One region of the Lysinibacillus zambalensis genome, then DNA from elsewhere that is predicted to be linked to it. Evidence: riboswitches for the same ligand, from Rfam matches in the RefSeq annotation. Region 1 holds a riboswitch; each other region holds the start of a gene.
What was found. A riboswitch is a leader RNA that binds a small molecule or an ion and turns the genes downstream of it on or off. The one in region 1 is predicted to bind lysine.
Positions count from the first base shown of each region.

Region 2: linked by a shared signal. The riboswitch ahead of ABNX05_RS08250 (aspartate kinase) and the one ahead of ABNX05_RS21760 (amino acid permease) in region 1 are both predicted to bind lysine.
Region 3: linked by a shared signal. The riboswitch ahead of ABNX05_RS00240 (transporter substrate-binding domain-containing protein) and the one ahead of ABNX05_RS21760 (amino acid permease) in region 1 are both predicted to bind lysine.
Region 4: linked by a shared signal. The riboswitch ahead of ABNX05_RS02270 (cysteine hydrolase family protein) and the one ahead of ABNX05_RS21760 (amino acid permease) in region 1 are both predicted to bind lysine.

Region 1 covers NZ_JBEGDG010000023.1:63,060-68,111, forward strand. Annotated here, with positions in the region: gene ABNX05_RS21750 (response regulator transcription factor) at 1-269, opposite strand, end outside; gene ABNX05_RS21755 (serine hydrolase domain-containing protein) at 331-1,257, opposite strand; gene ABNX05_RS21760 (amino acid permease) at 1,661-3,121, opposite strand; lysine riboswitch at 3,203-3,379, opposite strand; gene ABNX05_RS21765 (CynX/NimT family MFS transporter) at 3,528-4,760, shown strand; gene ABNX05_RS21770 (nitric oxide synthase oxygenase) at 4,840-5,052, opposite strand, start outside.
Region 2 covers NZ_JBEGDG010000004.1:238,884-243,935, forward strand. Annotated here, with positions in the region: gene uvrC (excinuclease ABC subunit UvrC) at 1-755, shown strand, start outside; lysine riboswitch at 1,383-1,561, shown strand; gene ABNX05_RS08250 (aspartate kinase) at 1,778-3,004, shown strand; gene ABNX05_RS08255 (methyl-accepting chemotaxis protein) at 3,130-4,389, shown strand; gene ABNX05_RS08260 (YslB family protein) at 4,440-4,874, opposite strand.
Region 3 covers NZ_JBEGDG010000001.1:44,955-50,006, forward strand. Annotated here, with positions in the region: gene ABNX05_RS00230 (2-oxoglutarate dehydrogenase E1 component) at 1-835, shown strand, start outside; gene odhB (2-oxoglutarate dehydrogenase complex dihydrolipoyllysine-residue succinyltransferase) at 930-2,165, shown strand; lysine riboswitch at 2,733-2,917, shown strand; gene ABNX05_RS00240 (transporter substrate-binding domain-containing protein) at 3,035-3,901, shown strand; gene ABNX05_RS00245 (amino acid ABC transporter permease) at 4,082-4,807, shown strand; gene ABNX05_RS00250 (amino acid ABC transporter ATP-binding protein) at 4,819-5,052, shown strand, end outside.
Region 4 covers NZ_JBEGDG010000001.1:464,032-469,083, reverse strand. Annotated here, with positions in the region: gene ABNX05_RS02285 (phosphotriesterase family protein) at 1-258, shown strand, start outside; gene ABNX05_RS02280 (IclR family transcriptional regulator) at 489-1,262, shown strand; gene ABNX05_RS02275 (hypothetical protein) at 1,974-2,270, shown strand; lysine riboswitch at 2,898-3,082, shown strand; gene ABNX05_RS02270 (cysteine hydrolase family protein) at 3,211-3,927, shown strand; gene ABNX05_RS02265 (APC family permease) at 3,941-5,052, shown strand, end outside.

The DNA of each region.
Region 1 (5,052 bases):
AATGCTTTATCAACATCACTATCCTTCGCTGACATGATGATAATTGGAAGTGATGCTTGCTCTCGTATAATCTTTAAAACTTCTAATCCATTAAGCTTCGGTATCATAATATCCAAGATTACTAAATCAAAGAGATTGTTTAAACAATTTTGTACTGCTTCTTCTCCATTTACTGCAGAGGTGACAAGGAATCCCTCCATCGTTAAATAGCTTTCTACCATTTCACGAATGGCTTCATCATCTTCTACTAGTAAAATGCGCTTTTGCACTTCCATGCACCTCTATTCTAAAATGTAAAAATTTCATTTTATTGGCTCATCATCATAACGATTATCTCAAGATGTGATCCTTTATTAATTGAAGCGGTAATAAACTAGTTTCATACAAATCACCTGTGATAGTAATAACTAGTTCTTCCTTTGGCCAAATAAAAATATATTGCCCCCCAAAGCCTAATGCAAAAAAATAGTGATTATCTTCCGAAAAAGCTTTAGTTTCATTCTGTTTATTTACCCACCAATGCATCCCGTAATAACCGATTTTTTCATAAGTCATTAAATTCGGCTTTATCGAATGATTAATCCAATCCTCCGAAACTATCCTTTTCTCGTTATATACGCCTTTCTTTAAAACTAAGAGCCCCACTTTCATCATATCTTCTGCCTTTAATAAAAGACCATCTGCCCCTTTACTAATTTTCTTCTTATCCTCGTACCACTGATATTCTTGAATACCTAATGGTTGAAATAAATAACGATTGGCAAATTCTTTTGTTTTCATACTCGTAACTTGCTGCAATATAGCAGATAGTATATGGGAGCAACCCGAGTTATAATTCATATGCGTACCCACTGGATGTACCATCGGACGATTTATTATAAATTTTACTATATCAGAATGAAATACCATAGGAGCAAAACAATTCCATTCTCCGAATTCCGGGAAATCTAATCCTTCTGTCATTGTTAAAAGGTGATATATTGTCATATCCATTTTACGTTTGTCATCTTGTCGTTCGAATAGTTCAGGAAAAAAAGAATGGACAGGTATATGAACAGATGCCAAATATTTACGATCTATTGCAATGCCAAATAGAATTGAAAGAATACCCTTTGTACAAGAATTAATTTTATGAAGTTTCTGTTGTTGTTTCTTGTTTTTATAGTATCGAAATATCGTTTTACCGTGACTATTAATTAAAAAGGTATTTATCTTTTCTTTTTTCAATCTGTTTTGTAAAAATGGATAGTCTATCATCTTTCCCCCTCCTGTGATTATTTGTTCTCACCTATTATGCTTTTACGTACAGCTATTTCTACTGAATGAAGATAAACGATATACGTTTCAACAAATGCCATAACCAAAATTTGGTGGTTATTCATTCTAAAACAGTTTACCATATTAAGGTTGGGCACCAAAAATGGAGGGACGGTCTGAAAAGCTAAAGTCCACTTTTATTTTCTCCAGTAATTTTATCTGAAGATCCTAAAATAAAAAAACGGATCAATGATTACTATTATGGGGATGGGGGGTTTTGGGCTTAAAGGATTTAATTTTTCTCTGACAAGATTGTATGTTTGAGCTTGCCAATTCATTTTTTAACTAAAAAAAACTGCCCTGCAAGCCATTTTCTATGGCTCACAGGACAGTTTATTATTTATTAATCTACTTTTAAATCACATTGCTCAAGTGGAAGCATTTTTGTTTTATGCTTAATTTTATAGCCAAGCCATAACAGTAAGAACAGTGGAATACCGATATACGAGACAAGGACTCCGTACCAATCTACTGAACCACCCATAAAGGCATTGTAGTTTTGTCCAATAACAACAATCATACAAACCGTAAAGGCAAATAGCGGACCGAATGGGAATAATTTCGCTTTATACGGTAACAATTTCGGATCTAAGCCCTGTACGTCGAACGCTCGACGGAAACGATAATGGCTAAATGCAATTCCTAGCCAAGCAATGAAGCCTGACATCCCAGAGGCATTTAGAAGCCACATGTAGACCACACCATCACCAAAGAATGAAGCTAAAAATGCTAGAGAGCCTACAGCTAAAGTCGCCAGTAATGCGTAAATTGGAATACCTCGACGGCTTAGTTTAGCGAAAAATTTAGGTGCATGTCCATCTACCGCTAATTGCCAAAGCATACGAGAAGATGCGTACAGCCCTGAATTCCCTGCTGACAGCATTGCCGTTAGAATAATAGCATTCATCAATGATGCGGCAAAGGCAATTCCTAAACGGTCGAACACCAGTGTAAACGGTGAAACAGCGATATCTTCAGATAGCAAACGTGCGTCTGTAAACGGAATTAACAAACCAATTGCACCGATCGCTAAAATATAGAATAAAAGAATTCGCCAGAAAACGGACTTAACAGCTTTCGGAATATTTTTACCAGGATCATCTGTTTCACCCGCTGTTATTCCAAGTAATTCTGTTCCTTGGAACGAGAATCCCGCAGCTAAGAAAATACCAAATGTAGCAAGGAAACCACCGTGGAATGGTCCATCACTAATAAAGAAATTCGTAAAGCCTACCGGAGCATTTCCTCCTAAAATACCAAATATCATTAAGAAACTGATGATAATAAAAATGATTACAGTTACAACCTTTATCATGGCAAACCAATATTCACTTTCACCATAGCTTTTTACCGATAATAGATTGAACGATAAAACGACAGCAATAAATAAAACAGTCCAAAGTGCTGAAGAGCTATCTGGGAACCAATATTTCATAATCAATGATACAGCTGAAATTTCTGCCGCAATTGTAATTGCCCAGTTGTACCAATAGTTCCAACCAAGTGCAAAACCTAAAGCTGGATCCACAAATTTTGTAGCATACGTACTAAATGAGCCCGATGATGGCATATAGGCTGCCATTTCGCCTAAGCTCGTCATTAAAAAATAAACCATAATACCGATTAATGCATAAGCAAGAAGCGCACCGCCAGGGCCTGCCTGTGCAATGGCACCACCACTAGCTAAAAACAATCCTGTACCGATTGTACCGCCTAATGAAATCATTGTAATGTGACGGCTTTTTAATTCTTTTTTCAACTTTGGCGCTTTATGGCCGAGCTGATTGACTTTTATTTCACTCACAATTTAGCTTCCTTCCTTTTAAGAGGCGAAAAAAATGCCATCACATGAACGGCAGTGATGGCTAAGAATCCTCTGTTCTTTCAAAATGATAGCTCAACACGTTGTCCAAACGTGACAGTTCTGTTCCTTTCGGAGACAGCCCCAGCATGAGGTTTTCAAGTCCCCTCACACTTCGGCAGTATTTCCTTTCAACTAATATCTTAAATGCTTGTCATTTCCATTAGCATACTCTTAAATACCGCGACCTCTACCTCAATATAAACATGAGGCATATTATTAAATTTATGATGAATATTATTCTAACATATGACATATGGCATTTCAACAACCCGAGTAACATTCTATATTTTGTGAATTTTCAACTATTTTTATTATTGTGATAAAGTGGTATAGTGGTTCAATCATAATTGTTCTAACAGGGGGGATTTATTTGACTACTCGTGAACATAACGATACTTATCCTAGCAGGAAAATTAACTGGAAAGGTACAACCTTATTACTAGTGATCGGCGTAATTTGTATTGCCTCGACATTACGGATGCCACTAACAGTTGTTGGACCTATTATTTCCTTTATCCGAGAAGACCTCGGCATATCCTATGCATTAGCGGGTTTTCTAACAACAATCCCATTGCTAGCTTTTGCAATTATCTCACCTTTTGTACCAATTGTCGCACGTAAAATCGGGCTAGAACTAACATTATTTTTATCGACTATTCTTTTGGCATTAGGGATTGTACTACGCTCCCTCGGCACAACTAGTTTGCTCGTATTTGGCACTGCGCTAATTGGTATAGCCATTTCATTCGGTAACGTACTTATTCCAGGATTACTTAAATTGAAGTTTCCTTATCACGTAGGTTTGCTTATGGCATTTTTCACAATGTCGATGAATTTGACAGCTGGGCTTGGCGCTGGCGTTAGCTATCCTGTTGCCCATTCATCCATTGGCTGGCAAGGTGCTCTGGCAGTCGCACTTGTTCTTGTGGCGTTAACCATTTTAATTTGGATTCCACAGTTGAAATTTAATAAGCCGGAGCCTAATGTTAAAACTACGAAAGAACGTACACCTTTATGGAAATCACCTGTTACTTGGGCAGTAGCGGGAGCTATGGGATTTCAGTCGTTATTATTCTATACAACCGCTGCTTGGATTCCTGAAATATATATAGCACAAGGATTAGCTGCAGATCGTGCAGGATGGATGTTTTCCATCATGCAATTTTCACAAGTCCCAATGGCCTTAGCTGTGCCTATTATTGCTAGTAAAATGACATCTCAACGACCTCTCGTATTCATGTTTACGGCATTTTACTTAATTGGCTTTATCGGACTAGTAATGGAATGGACGAACCTCGCTATACTTTGGATGGTACTACTAGGCTTAGCCGGAGGAGCTTCATTCTCATTAGCGATGATGTTCTTTACATTACGTACCCGTACCGCTTTTGAGGCAGCTGATTTATCAGGTTTTGCACAATCATTAGGATATTTATTAGCCGCAATCGGTCCAATTTTATTTGGTTATTTACATGATATATTTGGTGGCTGGGATATCACTGGTTGGTTATTTGTTGTCGTAGCATTCATACTCTTCTTATGTTCATTTAGAGCTTCTAAAAATGAATATGTAAATTAAAAAAGGTAGCTCATAATCTTATTTCAGCGAGTGTTTGGACACTTGCTGAAATAAAGTTAACGTGAGCTGCCTTTCTCTATTAATAAGGTGGTTTCTGATAAAAATAGTTCGGTGTATTGTAAACATTAACATAAGGCTTGTGATAAATATGGGTTGTAGCAGGTGAAAGAGGTGGAATCAACCATGTCCAATTGCCTGTAACTTCGCGATTTGCTGCTGCTTCTGCTTCCTCAAACAATTTAAATTGTTGTGCAGCTGTATGATGATCTACAATGCTCACACCATCTTCTTT
Region 2 (5,052 bases), on a different contig from region 1:
TAGCAGCGAAGTTCCAGCTTATTGAACGTCAGGAAGAACGCACAATAGGAGCATGTGAGGCGCTCGGTGAAGCTATGGGCATTTCTGTGCCTTTACGGATCGAAGCTTTCGATAATAGTCATATGCATGGAACAGATGCTGTATCTGCAATGGTTGTATTTATCGATGGAAAACCTGCAAAGAAGGAGTATCGAAAATACAAAACACGTACAGCTGCCAAGCACGATGATTACGGGGCAATGCGGGAAGTGATCCGTCGTCGTTACACACGAGTATTAAAAGAAGGTCTACCTTTACCAGATTTAGTACTAATTGATGGCGGGAAGGGGCAAATGGAAGTCGCACGGGAAGTATTAGAGGATGAGCTCGGCCTTGTCATTCCAATTGCCGGATTAGCAAAAGATGACAAGCATAATACGTCTCAGCTTCTATTTGGTGATCCACCTGAAGTAATTGCATTAAAGCGCACAAGTGATGGCTTCTATTTACTGCAACGAATTCAAGACGAAGTACACCGCTTTGCTATTACTTTCTTACGACAGCAGCACGAGAAGCATGCTATACAATCTGTCCTCGATCAAATAGAGGGAGTTGGTCCAAAGCGAAAACAGCAATTACTTAAGCATTTTGGCTCTGTCAAAAAAATTCGTGAGGCAAGTGTGCAAGCATTACAGGAAGCTGGGATGCCGGCTAGTCTAGCTAGCAATATCCATACTTATTTTCATTCTGCAGAAAATACTACCTCTGAAGGGTAAGTGAGATGAGTGTAAATGGAATTCCTTTTCGGTGGGTGTCCAAACACCTGTACCTGTCGCTACGCTTTTGGTACAAAAGACATTTGCTGAACGAAAATAGAGCCTCCGACGGATGTCATGGAATCGGAAAGGAGTTCTGAGGGGATGTTAGCCTAAAACCATCGCATCCATGTGATAACGGCTAACTGACTTGCATCGGTAAAAACGCCACGTCCTGTGGTATTATCGAAATGACCGATTTCGTGTCGGCCCTCGTGTCGCTGTCGCTACGTTAGCACTGCGCTTTCGTACAATAAATATCTGCAGACCTAAGCACAAAGCCGATTTTGGACGCATTGTTCATCTGTAGCGAAAGCAAAGCGACAGCGGCAAATGTTTTCTGCGCGAAAGCAAAGCGACAGCGACAAATGTTTTCTGCGCGAAAGCAAAGCGGCAGCGGCAATTACGCCAAGGTGAAATTGATTTTAATCAAGAGACATTGTCAAAGGATTAGACGTATGCTAAGGTTTGTATATACATAGCTATTCAATATAGCAATGTCATACACAGCATCTTAGTTATAAGTAGTTTCTACTTATTAAATTGGAAATTTCTTCGCTAAGATTCAATTAAATACAATCACTATTTAGTGATGATAGAGGTGCAAGGTTCAAGAGTAGTACATACGAGGACGAACAAGTCCAGTGAAAATGTATGAAAGGGGAACTTGCCGAAGTGGAGCATCGTTGTTTCCGATGCTGTGCTGGTTTTACATTTAAGAGATGTAAGACTGTCGATTCTAAACGTTTCGGAGAGCTATCACACATGCGCAAGTTACTTTTATTGTACATGTTATAGGCGGCTTTCACGTTATGTGAGAGCTGCCTTTTTAGATTTCTCGAAACAACATTTTTTCAAGGCTGTTACTCTTACCTAAGAGTTGAAGGATGTTATTTGCTTTTGCGATGTTTTTTGTGAAAGCTGCAAAATTTTAGCTACTTTATAATCAGCGAAATGATTAAATACGAAGGAGAATGAAAAGAATGGAGAGAATTGTGATGAAATTTGGTGGTGCTGCATTAGCATCAACTGAACACATTCAAGATGTTGCAAAAAAGGTAATTGCAGAAAAGGAAAGTGGTTTTGATATTGTCGTTGTCACTACAGCAATGAGAGGGACGTCTAAAGAATTAGCAAAGATGGCTTGTAATCTATCAGACAATGCGTCTAAACGTGAACTAGACGCACTATTGTCAACAAGCTCACAACTATCAAGTGCATTAGTGGCAATTGCTTTGCAGGAAGAAGGTTATGATGCAGTGTCATTAACAGGCTGGCAGGCAGGTATTCAAACCGATGTGGTGTATGGCAATGCACGAATTGATGTGATAGAAGCTATTCGAATAGAAGAGTATTTAACTCAGGGGAAAATCGTCGTCGTTGCAGGGGAACAGGGGATCGGCAATTCACGGAATATTACGACGCTTGGTAAAGGTGGTGCGGAGACGACGGCTTTAGCTATTGCTGCAGCATTAGAGGCAGAGCGCGTAGATATTTATACGAATGTGGATGGAGTCTATACAGCTGATCCAAGTCAGATTGCTGGGGCACAAAAGGTAAAAGAAATTTCATATGATGAAATGCTAGAGCTATCAAACTTAGGATCACAAATTTTACACCCACGGGCTGTAGAAATAGCAAAGAAGTTTCAAATCCCAGTTATCATTCGGTCAAGCGAAAAAGATACAGAAGGTACTTTATTGAAGGAGGAAGTTGAAATGGAGAAAAATTTAATTGTACGTGGTGTTGCCTATGAGTCAGACGTAATTCGCCTAACGGTAGGGTATGATGCTTATTCTAATGCTTCGCTAGCAGATATGTTCACAATACTTGCAGAAAATCGCATAAACGTTGATATAATCGTACAAGCAATAATTGATGGCTTAAAGCCGACTGTATCATTTACTATTTTAAAAGAGGAGTTCGCTGATGCATTACGTGTCCTAGAAGATAGTAAAGTATCACTAGGGTTTAGTTTTGCTGATTTTGAAATCGGTTTAGCGAAAGTCTCTATTATTGGCTCAGGAATGGCATCTAACCCAGGAGTGGCAGCCCGTATGTTTGATCGATTACGTCGTGAAGATATCCCTGTGAAAATGGTAAGTACATCTGAAATAAAAGTGTCTGTCGTTGTTCCTCAGGACGAAATGATTCGTGCAGCAACTGCATTACATGACGAATTTAATTTAGAACAAGCGCTTTACATATAATATGAATAGGGTGTGTCATTAAATGGCACATCTATTTTTGTTTACATTAATTTCATACTTTATCCAATTTAGTTGTTATATAATAAAATGTGACATGTTTTTCCAAAGGGAAGGTGGGAGTTAATATGGTGTTATTCGGTTTATTTCAAAAGCCAGTGGATGAAAGCGTTGAGCAACACAACGATTTAGAAATACAAATATTAAAAAAGCGAATTTTGGAATTAGAACTTGAGCATGACAGTATTGATGTGAAAAATGCGATTTTAGACTTTGTACTAGCGCATATGGAGTTAATTAATTTTCAAACGGCGCTAAAGGTTCAAAATGTCTCAACAAGTGTAGGGGATATTTCAGCAATGAGTGAAGAAATGTCGTCAAATACAGAAGAGATACTTGCAGTTGAGCAAAATGTTAATGCAAACATTCAAGAAATAAAACAGCATTCATTACTCCTTGTAGAGGAAATGGAAGCGTCCATTACAAAAGGTGAACTGGTTCAGGAGTTGTTGTCTAAAGGAGCTCATTCAACAGAGCAGTTGTATAATGAAATAACTAAAATGGATGATATCGGTAAAGGTGTGACTGGGATTGCTGATCAAACACAACTACTATCCTTAAATGCCTCTATAGAAGCTGCACGTGCTGGTGAACATGGAAAAGGATTTAATGTTGTTGCGATGGAGGTAGGGAAGTTAGCTAACAGCTCGAAAGGTTCATTGCAAGAAATGACGAAGATTCGATCAGTCATTGATAAGAAATTACATAATACAATAACAAATATTAAAGAAGTCGAACATTATTTAACTGACTTTTTAAGTATCATGAAGAGCAATATTACTAATTTGACTGTAACAAGTAAAAATATTGAAGAAGCAGCACATGGCATTGATCAAATGACAGTCGCATCAGAAGAAAATGTAATAGCTGTAGGACGTTTAGCGGAAACAACGACGGAATTATCTCATACTAGTGACTTCTCGGATATAATACAAAATCAAGTATCTGAAATGTTAAAAGCTATTGCTCCTACAATCCGTAAGCCTAAAGAGCAAACGGTAGTTAGCCAATTGGCAGCAAGGTTAATGGATCATGCAAGCTTTTTAAGAAATGCTTTACAAAAGGCTGGCCTAAAAGAAATTATAAAAACGCATCATGAATGTAAGTTTGGGGAATGGTATTATGGCCATTTTGAGGAATATCGGAATTTGCCAGAATATCTTCATATAGAACAACCTCATGAATTAGTACATATGGCTGCACAAAAATTAGTGAATGAACTGTCAATCAAAAACTTAGAGGAAATGATTCAATACTCACTAAATATTTTGGAAGCGTTTATTTCGTTAATAGATGTACTTTTAAAAGAAAGACATGCCCACCTATAAATATTAAAAGGATTGTCATCCATAAATTTGGAATGACAATCCTTTTCGTTTTATTCTGAAGGAACGGTGTTCATGATTCGTTCCTTGACGTCCCATTTAACTGTAAATGTAACATTCTGTTGCTTTTCACGTTTTTCATCATAGCATTCAGTTAAGTAACCTTTTGCTTGCTGGATTTGTTCAGCTATAAATCCTGCTTCGAGTCTAAAGCTACGAAGACCGATTTGTAACAGTTCTGAATCATTTGTCAACTGGAATGTACGTCCATCCTTCGATTCCTTGACAAGCTCTAAATTACCCCAGCAGGCATCTGCGAAAAATGCGATAAGTTCATCTTGACTTTTACATGGGAACTTCCGAGCTAGGTCTTTTCCTGCCCAGTAAAGAACATCACCTTCATGTTTACCAAGAATGGAAGATAAAATATAATCGCGAATTATCTCATAGCCAAAAGCTGAGATTGTAGGTGATGAAGTGTTTAACATTTAAATCCTTCTTTCTTAGAATTTTCTTATAATTCGACACTGATAAAGTAAAGATAGGTTTTTCGAGAAAAAACGACGCATCATGTACTAGATTGTTTCTTTAATAAGGAATACGAAAAACTCTTAGTTGCCTTGACGCTCGTAGCTCTTGAGAGTACAATAAACATGTCATAATATT
Region 3 (5,052 bases), on a different contig from region 1:
AGTGGGCTTTGAATATGGTTACAATTTAGAAAACGACCATGTATTATCAGTATGGGAAGCTCAATTTGGTGACTTTGCTAACATGGCACAAGTTATGTTCGATAACTTTATTTCAGGTGCACGTGCTAAATGGGGTCAAAAATCTGGTTTAGTAATCCTGTTACCACATGGTTATGAAGGTCAAGGTCCAGAACACTCTTCAAGCCGTATGGAACGTTACTTACAAATGTCAGCTGAAAATAACTGGTTCGTAGCAAACTGTTCAAACGCAGGTAACTACTACCACTTATTACGTCGTCAAGCAGCATTATTAGGTACAGAAGGCGTTCGTCCACTTGTGGTTGTATCACCTAAGTACTTACTTCGTCACCCATTAGCTGCAGCAAATGCTGATCAATTAGCAAATGGTTCATTCCAAGAAGTAATTGAACAACCAGGCCTAGGTTCAAAACCAGAAGCTGTAGAACGCATTGTTTTAGGTTCAGGTAAAGTCATGATCGACATCGCAGACCGTATTAAAGACGGTGAAGGATTCGATCACCTACACATTGCTCGTGTAGAACAACTTTACCCATTCCCAAAAGAGCAAGTTGCTGGTATTATTGCTAAGTATCCTAATGTAAAAGAAATCGTTTGGGTACAAGAAGAGCCTAAAAACCAAGGTTCTTGGAATTATGCATTAGAAACATTACACGACCTTTCAGAAGGTAAAAAGCTACGTTATGTAGGCCGTCCTGCAATGAGCTCAACTTCTGAAGGTGATGCAGATTCTCATAAAGCAGCTCAAGCCGCACTTGTAGAAGAAGCAGTTGCTGAGCCTGTAAAGGTTAAATAATCACATATTAAATATTTTTGAGAGCCGGGCTACTTGCTTAGGCAGTAGCCCATTGATGTGCACCAATGCACGTTAATTAAAGGAGGAAATGAAAGTGGCTGAAATTAAAGTCCCTGAATTAGCAGAATCGATTACAGAAGGTAGTATCGCACAGTGGGTAAAAAAAGTGGGCGATCGCGTTGAAAAGGGTGAATTCATCGTTGAACTTGAAACAGACAAAGTAAACGCTGAAATCATTTCTGAAGAAGCAGGAGTTTTAACTCAAATTTTAGCTGAAGAAGGCGATACTGTACTTGTAGGTCAAGTAATCGCAGTTGTAGAAGCTGGCGAAGGTGCAGCACCTGCTCCAGTTGCAGCAGCTCCAGTTGAGGCAGCTCCAGCAGCACCACAAGCAGCACCTGCTCCAGTCGCAGCAGCTCCAGTTGTAGTAGAAACTTCTGGTGAGCGTGTAATCGCGTCTCCAGCAGCACGTAAACTTGCTCGTGAAAAAGGTATTGACCTTGCTGCTGTATCTCCAGTAGATCCACAAGGCCGCGTACGTGTACAAGACGTTGCAGCTCATGGTACAGCTCCAGTTGCAGCACCACAAGCAGCTCCAGCAGCACCTAAAGCAGTAGCAGCTGTTGATGATTCACGTGTGACAATTGAAAAAATGAGCCGTCGTCGCCAAACAATTGCAAAACGCTTACTTGAAGTAAAACAATCTACAGCAATGTTAACAACATTCAACGAAGTAGATATGACAAACGTTATGGCTTTACGTTCTCGTAAAAAAGACCAATTCTTCGAGTCAACTGGCTCTAAACTTGGTTTCATGTCATTCTTCACAAAAGCTGTAGTTGCAGCACTTAAAAAATACCCATATGTGAATGCACAAATCGTTGGTGATGAAATTCACTTAAACAACTTCTTCGATATCGGTGTAGCTGTATCAACAGAAGAAGGATTAGTAGTACCAGTTGTACGTGACGCTGACCGCAAAAACTTTGCAGAAATTGAAGATTCAATTGCAGATCTAGCGAAAAAAGCACGCGACAAAAAATTAGGTTTAGGTGATCTTCAAGGTGGCTCATTCACAATTACAAATGGTGGAGTATTCGGTTCATTAATGTCTACACCTATCATGAATGGTACACAAGCTGGTATCCTTGGTATGCATACTATCAAAAAACGTCCAGTTGAAGTGAATGGTGAAGTTGAAATTCGCCCAATGATGTACTTAGCACTTTCTTACGACCACCGTATTATCGATGGTAAAGATTCTGTAGGCTTCCTTAAAACTGTTAAAGAACTACTTGAAAACCCAGAAGATTTATTATTAAATTCTTAATTCCTGAGTTTCTTAAAACCTTGCGAACTTTGTTTCGCAAGGTTTTTTTCTTGTGTGGAAAATTTGAGGAAGAGAAGGTTAAAGTAATCGGAGCGACGGAATGAGGATCCAGAATGACGGATAAAAGGGCTGAAGTGACGGAAAGGAAGTAGAGCGACGGAAAGAAGAGCCGAAACGACGGAAAGAAAAGCCGGACCGACGGAAAGAAAACAAAGCGACGGAAAGTAGAACCGAAGCGACGGATAAAGCAATCGATACGACGGAAAGAGGAGCCGGACCGAGACCGATGGATAAGAATCGAATCAATGGGCAGGTTATCCCACCGCTTTCGAAAGCTTCACCAAGTTGCATATAGTATAAAGGCTATTATTTTTACTGATTAACAATTTCTTTTGAATTAATAGAAAGTATGTTAAGTATTAATTATTTGCGGATTTTCTTTAAAAAGGATAAAAAACCCTAATATTGTAATTAGTCAGAAAAGTAATGAAATTATCTTGACGAATAAGCTAGTTTTATAGTAGTATCTTAATAATCAATTAAATATTCAAACCTCACGTTTTTATATTGTGAGGTAGAGGCGCGGTATTTATTAGTTCATTGTTGAGTACAAGCAAGCGAAGACGCAATGAAGAAGGAACTATCGCCGAAGTGTAAAAGGAGCTCGTACTTTTATGCTGGGCCTGCAGTGAATAAGTGCAGGACTGTCCTAGTGAATTTTTCCAGGTTTACTAGGTTGTGCTATCTCGGAATGATGGAATTATAGTGAGGATTTGGGCAACTGTTGAAAAAGTAAGACCTAAGTTCAGAGCTTAGGCTTTTTTAGTACAGTTGTCTTATTTTTTTACAGAAAAAAGGGGGAGTTTTACATGAAAAGAAATTGGTTAGTAGTAATGTTGACCGTAGTGACTGCAATTTTGCTAGCTGCATGTGGTACAAGTGACAAGAAGGAGCCGTCGTCATCTAGTAATGAGGGGGGCAATACGAACAACGAGGAAGCTGGCGGCGAATTCCGTATCGGAATGGAAGCAAGTTATGCTCCGTTTAACTGGACGCAGCAAGGTGATGCAAATGATGCAGTAAAAATTGCCGATAATGCAGAATATGCAGGCGGTTATGATGTACAAATGGCGAAAAAAATAGCTGAAGGCTTAGGAAAAGAATTGGTTATCGTAAAATTGGAATGGGATGGTTTAGTACCAGCTCTACAATCAAATAAAATCGATGCTATTATTGCAGGTATGTCACCTACTGAGGAACGTAAGCAAACGATCGACTTCACAGAAAACTACTATACGTCTGATTTTGTAATGGTAATTAAAAAAGGTAGTAAATATGAAAAAGCAACATCTATCCAAGATTTCTCTGGTGCAAAAATTACATCACAGTTAAATACATCTAACTACACTGTTATTGATCAAATCAAAGATGTAAAAAAACAAACAGCAATGGATAGCTTCCCAGCAATGCGAGTTGCATTAGAAGCTGGAAAAATTGATGGCTATGTAGCAGAACGTCCAGAAGGTATTTCCGCTGCTGCTGCAAACGATAAATTAACATATGTAAAATTTGAAGAAGGCTTCGATACAGACATTTCAAATACATCGATCGCAGTTGGTTTACGTAAAGGTGATGCAAACCTTGAGAAGATAAATGAAATCTTAAAAGGTATTTCTGAAGATGATCGCCAAAAAATTATGGAAGAAGCCATTCACCAACAACCAGCAGCACAATAATATAATTGCGCGGGCTAGCTACTAGTCCGTGCAATATCATTATATTAGAATCTTACTAAATTATAATAATGTCTTAGCTAATTGTTTCATAAGATAAAAGAAACAGGGGCCCAATGAAAATAGTAGATAGCTAAGACGATTGTAACGAAAAAGCAACACGACGTTGTTAGGAGGAACATCATGAGTCTTGAATGGATTATTTCTATTGTTGAGAACAACTGGCAAATGTTTTTACGAGGTGCGTATTATACATTACTTATTTCGATTATTAGTACAATTATTGGTGCACTTATCGGATTTTTCATTGGAATTATGCATACCATCAAAGTTCGTAAAAAGGGAGTAAAATTTTATAGCTTAAAATTCATTAATTTTATACTAACTTGCTATGTCGAATTCTTCCGTGGTACACCAATGATTGTACAAGCAATGGTTGTATATTTCGGCTTAGATATAGCTTTTGGTATTAATATGCACTTTATTACAGCAGGTATTGTAGTTGTTTCACTAAATACAGGCGCTTATATGGCAGAAATCGTACGAGGTGGAATTGTTTCCATTGATCAAGGGCAGTACGAGGCTGCATCGGCTATTGGTATGAATCATGTTCAAATCATGCTACATGTTGTATTACCACAAGTTGCCCGAAATATATTGCCGGCAACGGGTAACCAATTAATTATGAATATTAAAGATACAGCAGTTTTAAACGTTATTGGAGTTACGGAATTATTCTTCCAAACAAAGTCGATTGCAGGTAATAACTTCCGCTATTTTGAATCCTTCTTCGTAGCATGTGTTCTTTATTTCATCATGACATTCACAGCATCAAGAATTTTACTGTATATAGAAAAACGGCTGGATGGATCAGATGCCTACCAAAAAGAACAGAAAGAAGCAGTATAGGGGGCTAATAAATGACAGTTATTAAAATAGAGCATTTAAGTAAATCATTTGGGCGTAACGAAGTGTTAAAGGATGTAAATTTCCAAGTAGAAAAGGGCGAGGTTGTCTGCTTAATCGGTTCTTCAGGTTCAGGTAAATCAACATTACTACGCTGCATTAATTTACTGGAAACACCAAGTGGAGGTCAAATTATTTATAAAGGTGAAAATATTTTAGATGAAAAACATAATATCCAGGAATACCGT
Region 4 (5,052 bases), on a different contig from region 1:
CTTCCAGCTACAAAAAGAAATGAAGTGTTATTGCAATTATTGAAAGAAGGCTTAGAAAAGCGCATATTCTTATCACAAGACTATTGCTGTAATATTGATTGGTATACGCAAGAATCAATCGATGAAATAATTCCAGGTTGGTCTATTCGTTTCCTAATAGATGAGATCCTTCCACAGTTGCAAAAAGAAGGGGTAACAGATCAACAAATTCATACGATGATGCATGAAAATGTTCAAAATTGGTTTATTGGAATTTAATCAATCAGTTTGGTTATAATTGAATAAATAGGATTGTCTATAATAAAGGATCAAGTTCGCCAATTTCAACGGTGGCTTGATTCTTTATTTTTATGGTAGCATATAAGGATTAGCAAAATGTGGATGTTTCTACACATAATCTTACTATAATAAGCCATGCTATAATCTTCAAGTAGGCTTTAAAGGTAATTTACATATAGGTTAATGGAATATTAAAAGAAGGTGTTTGGATGAATAATACAAGTAAAAGCTCGTTAGTGGCTGAACGTACGTTGAATGCTCTGATGCTATTTGCGAGTGAAAGATCTTTAGCTGTGTCGGATGTGGCAAAAGGGTTAGATATTAGCTTGACTTCGGCGTATAGATTAGTTGAAGCGCTAAATAATACAGGTTTTATTAAACGAGAAGAATCGAAAAAATATAGATTGAATCCACCGAATATTCTTAAATTGTATAATATGGTAGAGCAAGATCTTCGTATAATTGCAAAGCCATATATGCAAAAGTTAGCCAAGGAATTTCAAGAATCAGTGTATTTAAGTGTGATGTATAGTGACCAAATGACTTATTCATTTGTTGAGAAGGAAGAAAGCCCAATTACTTTGAAATGGGCTGAAAAGCTAGGTTATGTATATAAACTACCGACGGGAACAGCTGGGAAAACCCATCTTGCGTATTTTATAAAACAGCTGAATCTACAAGAGCGAGCAAAAACTTTAGCAGAATTAGAGCTGGATGCGCATACAAAAAATAGCATTACAACAATAGAAGGACTTGAAAAATCGTTAGAAGAAATTTGTGAAAAAGGATACTGCTATACGAATAGTGAGCATGTACAAGGAGCTATTGGTATATCGGTTCCGATTATTAATGCTTCAAATGATGCGACAGTAGCGGTATTAAGTGTATTTATGGCAGAAACAAATTTTAAAGAGAATCAATTAGAATATTATTTAAAAAAATTAAAAAGTAATGCGCAAAGTATTGGTAATTCAATTTTATAATAACTCAAAGAATTATACGGGTACTCTGATTACACTTTTTAATTAGTTTAGCGATAGTTTGGACATAGTTCTATTAAAGGGAAGATTAGCTTCTTTGTATTTATACCATATAGTGTTTGAAGAAGGTGATGATAAATATGTACATCCACAAATCTCTTTAAATAATGGGTTAAGTAAAAATACAGTAGTATGATTTCATTCCAATGGTGGTCGATTGTTTCCTGAACTGACAAACCTCACTAGTCCTAATTCTTAAAGATTGTCAATCGATTAAATCGTAGGGCCAAACGCTCCCTTTCCTTGAAAAATTACTGCTAGCGATTGATTCGACAAAGATTACGGTAGGTAGAACAATGCGTGTTGAAAAAAATTAATTAGGAGTGAAGTAAAGGTTGCGAAAGAAAAGGATTCACTGATTGAAAGCGGTAAAGTTTTTGCATACTCTTGCATATTTAAAAATGCAAAAGAATCCTGTGAAAGATTCTATAGAGACAAGCTAATCATTTTTTCAGATTTGTGGAAGCGTATGAGGGTTCAACTTGCTAGTACAACATTTAATCTTTATGTAAGTGAAAACCTTTATTATGATAGTATTGACCGAGGTTCTTCCAGTAGTAGAATTCGTCCTTTTTCGTTACATAAAGGATTGAAGATATTTTCGAAGAAATTATATGATGAAAAATTTGTTGAAATTTTCTATGGAGGCGTACTATGAAGACGGAAATGATTATAACCGTAATTATAATTTTAGGAATTGTAATTTTAATAGACAAAATATACAAAAAAATTAATTTGGAAAATTATTCTCCTGTTTGGGAGTATTTTTCTAAAGCAATTCTCTATGGGTTTATTGCTAGCATTACATTATTCTATGGAAAGGAATCACTAAGAGATGTTAATCCACTAGAATGGGCCATCATTGCAGTTTCAGCAATAGAAGGAACAGGTAACTATATTAATTATGTAAAAGAGTCAAAAAGCAGAAAAGAAGAAAAAAGAAAGATTTGAGGTAATCAAGTTTAGATACATAATGAAATAATTCTTCAACTTAATAGAGTCGCTTATCAAAAAGGGATTGCCTAGTGTGGCTGCTGCAACCTTTTATTACTGTTTAATATCATGATGTTTTTAGTAGCGTAGAAGTAAAATTATATGCTCAATAAAACTGAATATAATTTTAGAGGGTGCCTTTCTTATAGCTGGTAATATAAGTAGGGCATTTTTTGTGTATTAATAGACTACTTAAATAGAAGCTTGTTTTTCTGAGAATTTTTTTACTATGTTTAGATAGTTTTTTCTATAGGACAAACATATTTTTTAAAATTGCGTGGGGGGTATCCCTCCCACTTCGAACAATTTTATACTGCGTTAGTCGCCCCCGGGGTCATGAATCCACTATGATTTATGGTAGCCCAAAATATTCCTAAAGGGGTGGATGCCGTTAGGTGAATAATTAAATGCTTATACAATTGTTGATGTATATTGGGAAATAGTTATTGTTTAAAGTGTTTAGATTGTCATTTTTGTGGTTGTGTGCGATAAATCTTATAAAAATATAGTAGATTTTAAAGTTGACATATAAAAAATGTAATAATATAATTATTTCAAATAATTAAATAAGCCTCACTTTTCTGATAGTGAGGTAGAGGCGCGGCAGTTAACAGTACCTAATGGAGTCCGAGAAGATGAAGAAGTTAGATAGAAGGAAGTGTCGCCGAAGTATGTGATGAGTTCTCGCCATCATATACTGGGTCTGTAGCGAATAGTTGCAGGACTGTCTTCGTAAGCATACGTGTTTATGAAGTTGTGCTATCTCTGTTTAGACAAACAGTGGGAATTTTAAATGGTCGATTCATTTTAGAAATGAGTAGGTCATTTTTGTGTTAGACAGATTCTTTTGCACAAAGAGTCTGTTTTTTATTTATCTATATATTTTGGAGGGGATTTTATGGATAATACATCAACATTATACTATGAATTTTTACCGACTGACGGTCAAAAAATAAACGTGAACCCTGATAAAACAGCATTACTAATAGTAGACATGCAACATCAGTTTATTAGCCGAGACGGATTAGACGCGCAGGTTGCAAGAGAAAAGGGCATGTTTGATCAGTGGGAATACTTTTTTGATCGTATCGACAATTTAACGATTCCGAACAATAAAAAGCTTTTAGATTTTTTCCGTACTAATAAATTAGAAGTAACATTTGGTCGCATTGCTTGCCATCATAAAGATGGACGAGATCGTTCTCCTGTACAACGCCGGACAGGATGGAACAATATTTTATTGCCAATCGGTGACCCAGGAGCGGAGATGGTGGATGAATTAAAGCCTCTTGATGACGAAATTGTTGTAAATAAAACGACAGATAGCGTATTAAGTGGTACGAATTATGAATTTTTACTGCGTAATATGGGCATTGAAACAGTAGTTTGTACAGGTGTTGTAACAGATCAATGTGTTGCTTCAACAGTTCGAAGTTTAGCTGACGCAGGATTTGAAGTTATTTTAGTTGAAGATGCATGTGCAGCTGCAACGCAACAGCTTCATGATGCTGAAATTATGATTATGAATCAAATTTATTGCCAAGTGATGAGTACAGATGAAGTAATTGATATAGTAACGGAAGAACTCTCAAAACGCGAACCAATGAATCTATGAGAGGAAATGGACTATGAGTCAAACACCAAATGATCATACACCACAGTTAAAGCGTGTTTTAACATTAAAAGATTTAGTCATTTATGGTATTGCTTTTATGACACCGATTGCGCCAGCTTATATTTATGGCTTTGCAGCAGAGTCTACAGGTGGGATGTTGCCATTAGCCTACTTGATTGCTATGGTTGCAATGATGTTTTCTGCATATAGTTACGGTCGCATGGCTGCTGTTTTTCCAAATGGAGGATCAACTTATACATATACCCAGCGTGCAATCAATCCGCATTTAGGTTTTTTTGCAGGTTGGGCAATGTTTATGGATTATGTTTTAGTGCCACTCATTGTATTCATGGTAGGTGCTTCATATGCGAATGCATTAATACCAACTGTTCCGTATTGGGTATGGGTGTTATTAATTGCAGGTATTATAACTACTGTCAATATTCTAGGTATTGGCATCGCAGCAAAAACAAATCAAATCCTCGTTATGTTTATGGGAATTGTAGTCGTTATTTTTGTGATTTTTTGTGTAAAGACAATTGTCGGTGCGGAAAGTAATACGTCGCTCTTTACTGTTGTACCGTTTTTCAACGATGAAAAATTCGTTATGTCTGCAATTATTTCTGGTGCAGCAATGGCCTGCTTCTCATTTTTAGGGTTCGATTCGATTACAACACTTTCAGAAGAGGCAGTCAATCCAAAAGAGGATATTTGGAAGGCAGCTATTTTAGCTTGTTTAATCGGAGGACTTATTTTTATTGTGCAAGCATATGTAGCTCAGCTCGTATGGCCTGATGTTACAAACTTTAGTTCAGCTGATACGGCTTTATTTGATGTAGCGGAAAAAGCAGGTGGTGCAGTTCTTGCAACTCTTTATACGGTTGCGATTATTGTATCAACAGTGACAGCTGGTTTAACAGGACAAGCAAGTGCATCTCGTTTAATGTTTAGTATGGGGCGTGATGAGGTACTTTCGAAAAAGTTTTTCACACATTTACATCCAAAATATCAAACACCGGTATACAATATTTTATTGATGTGTGTGATTAGTGTTTTAGGAGCGCTGTTTTTATCAGCAAATTTTATAGCAGAATTAATGAACTTTGGAGGCCTAGCAGGATTTAT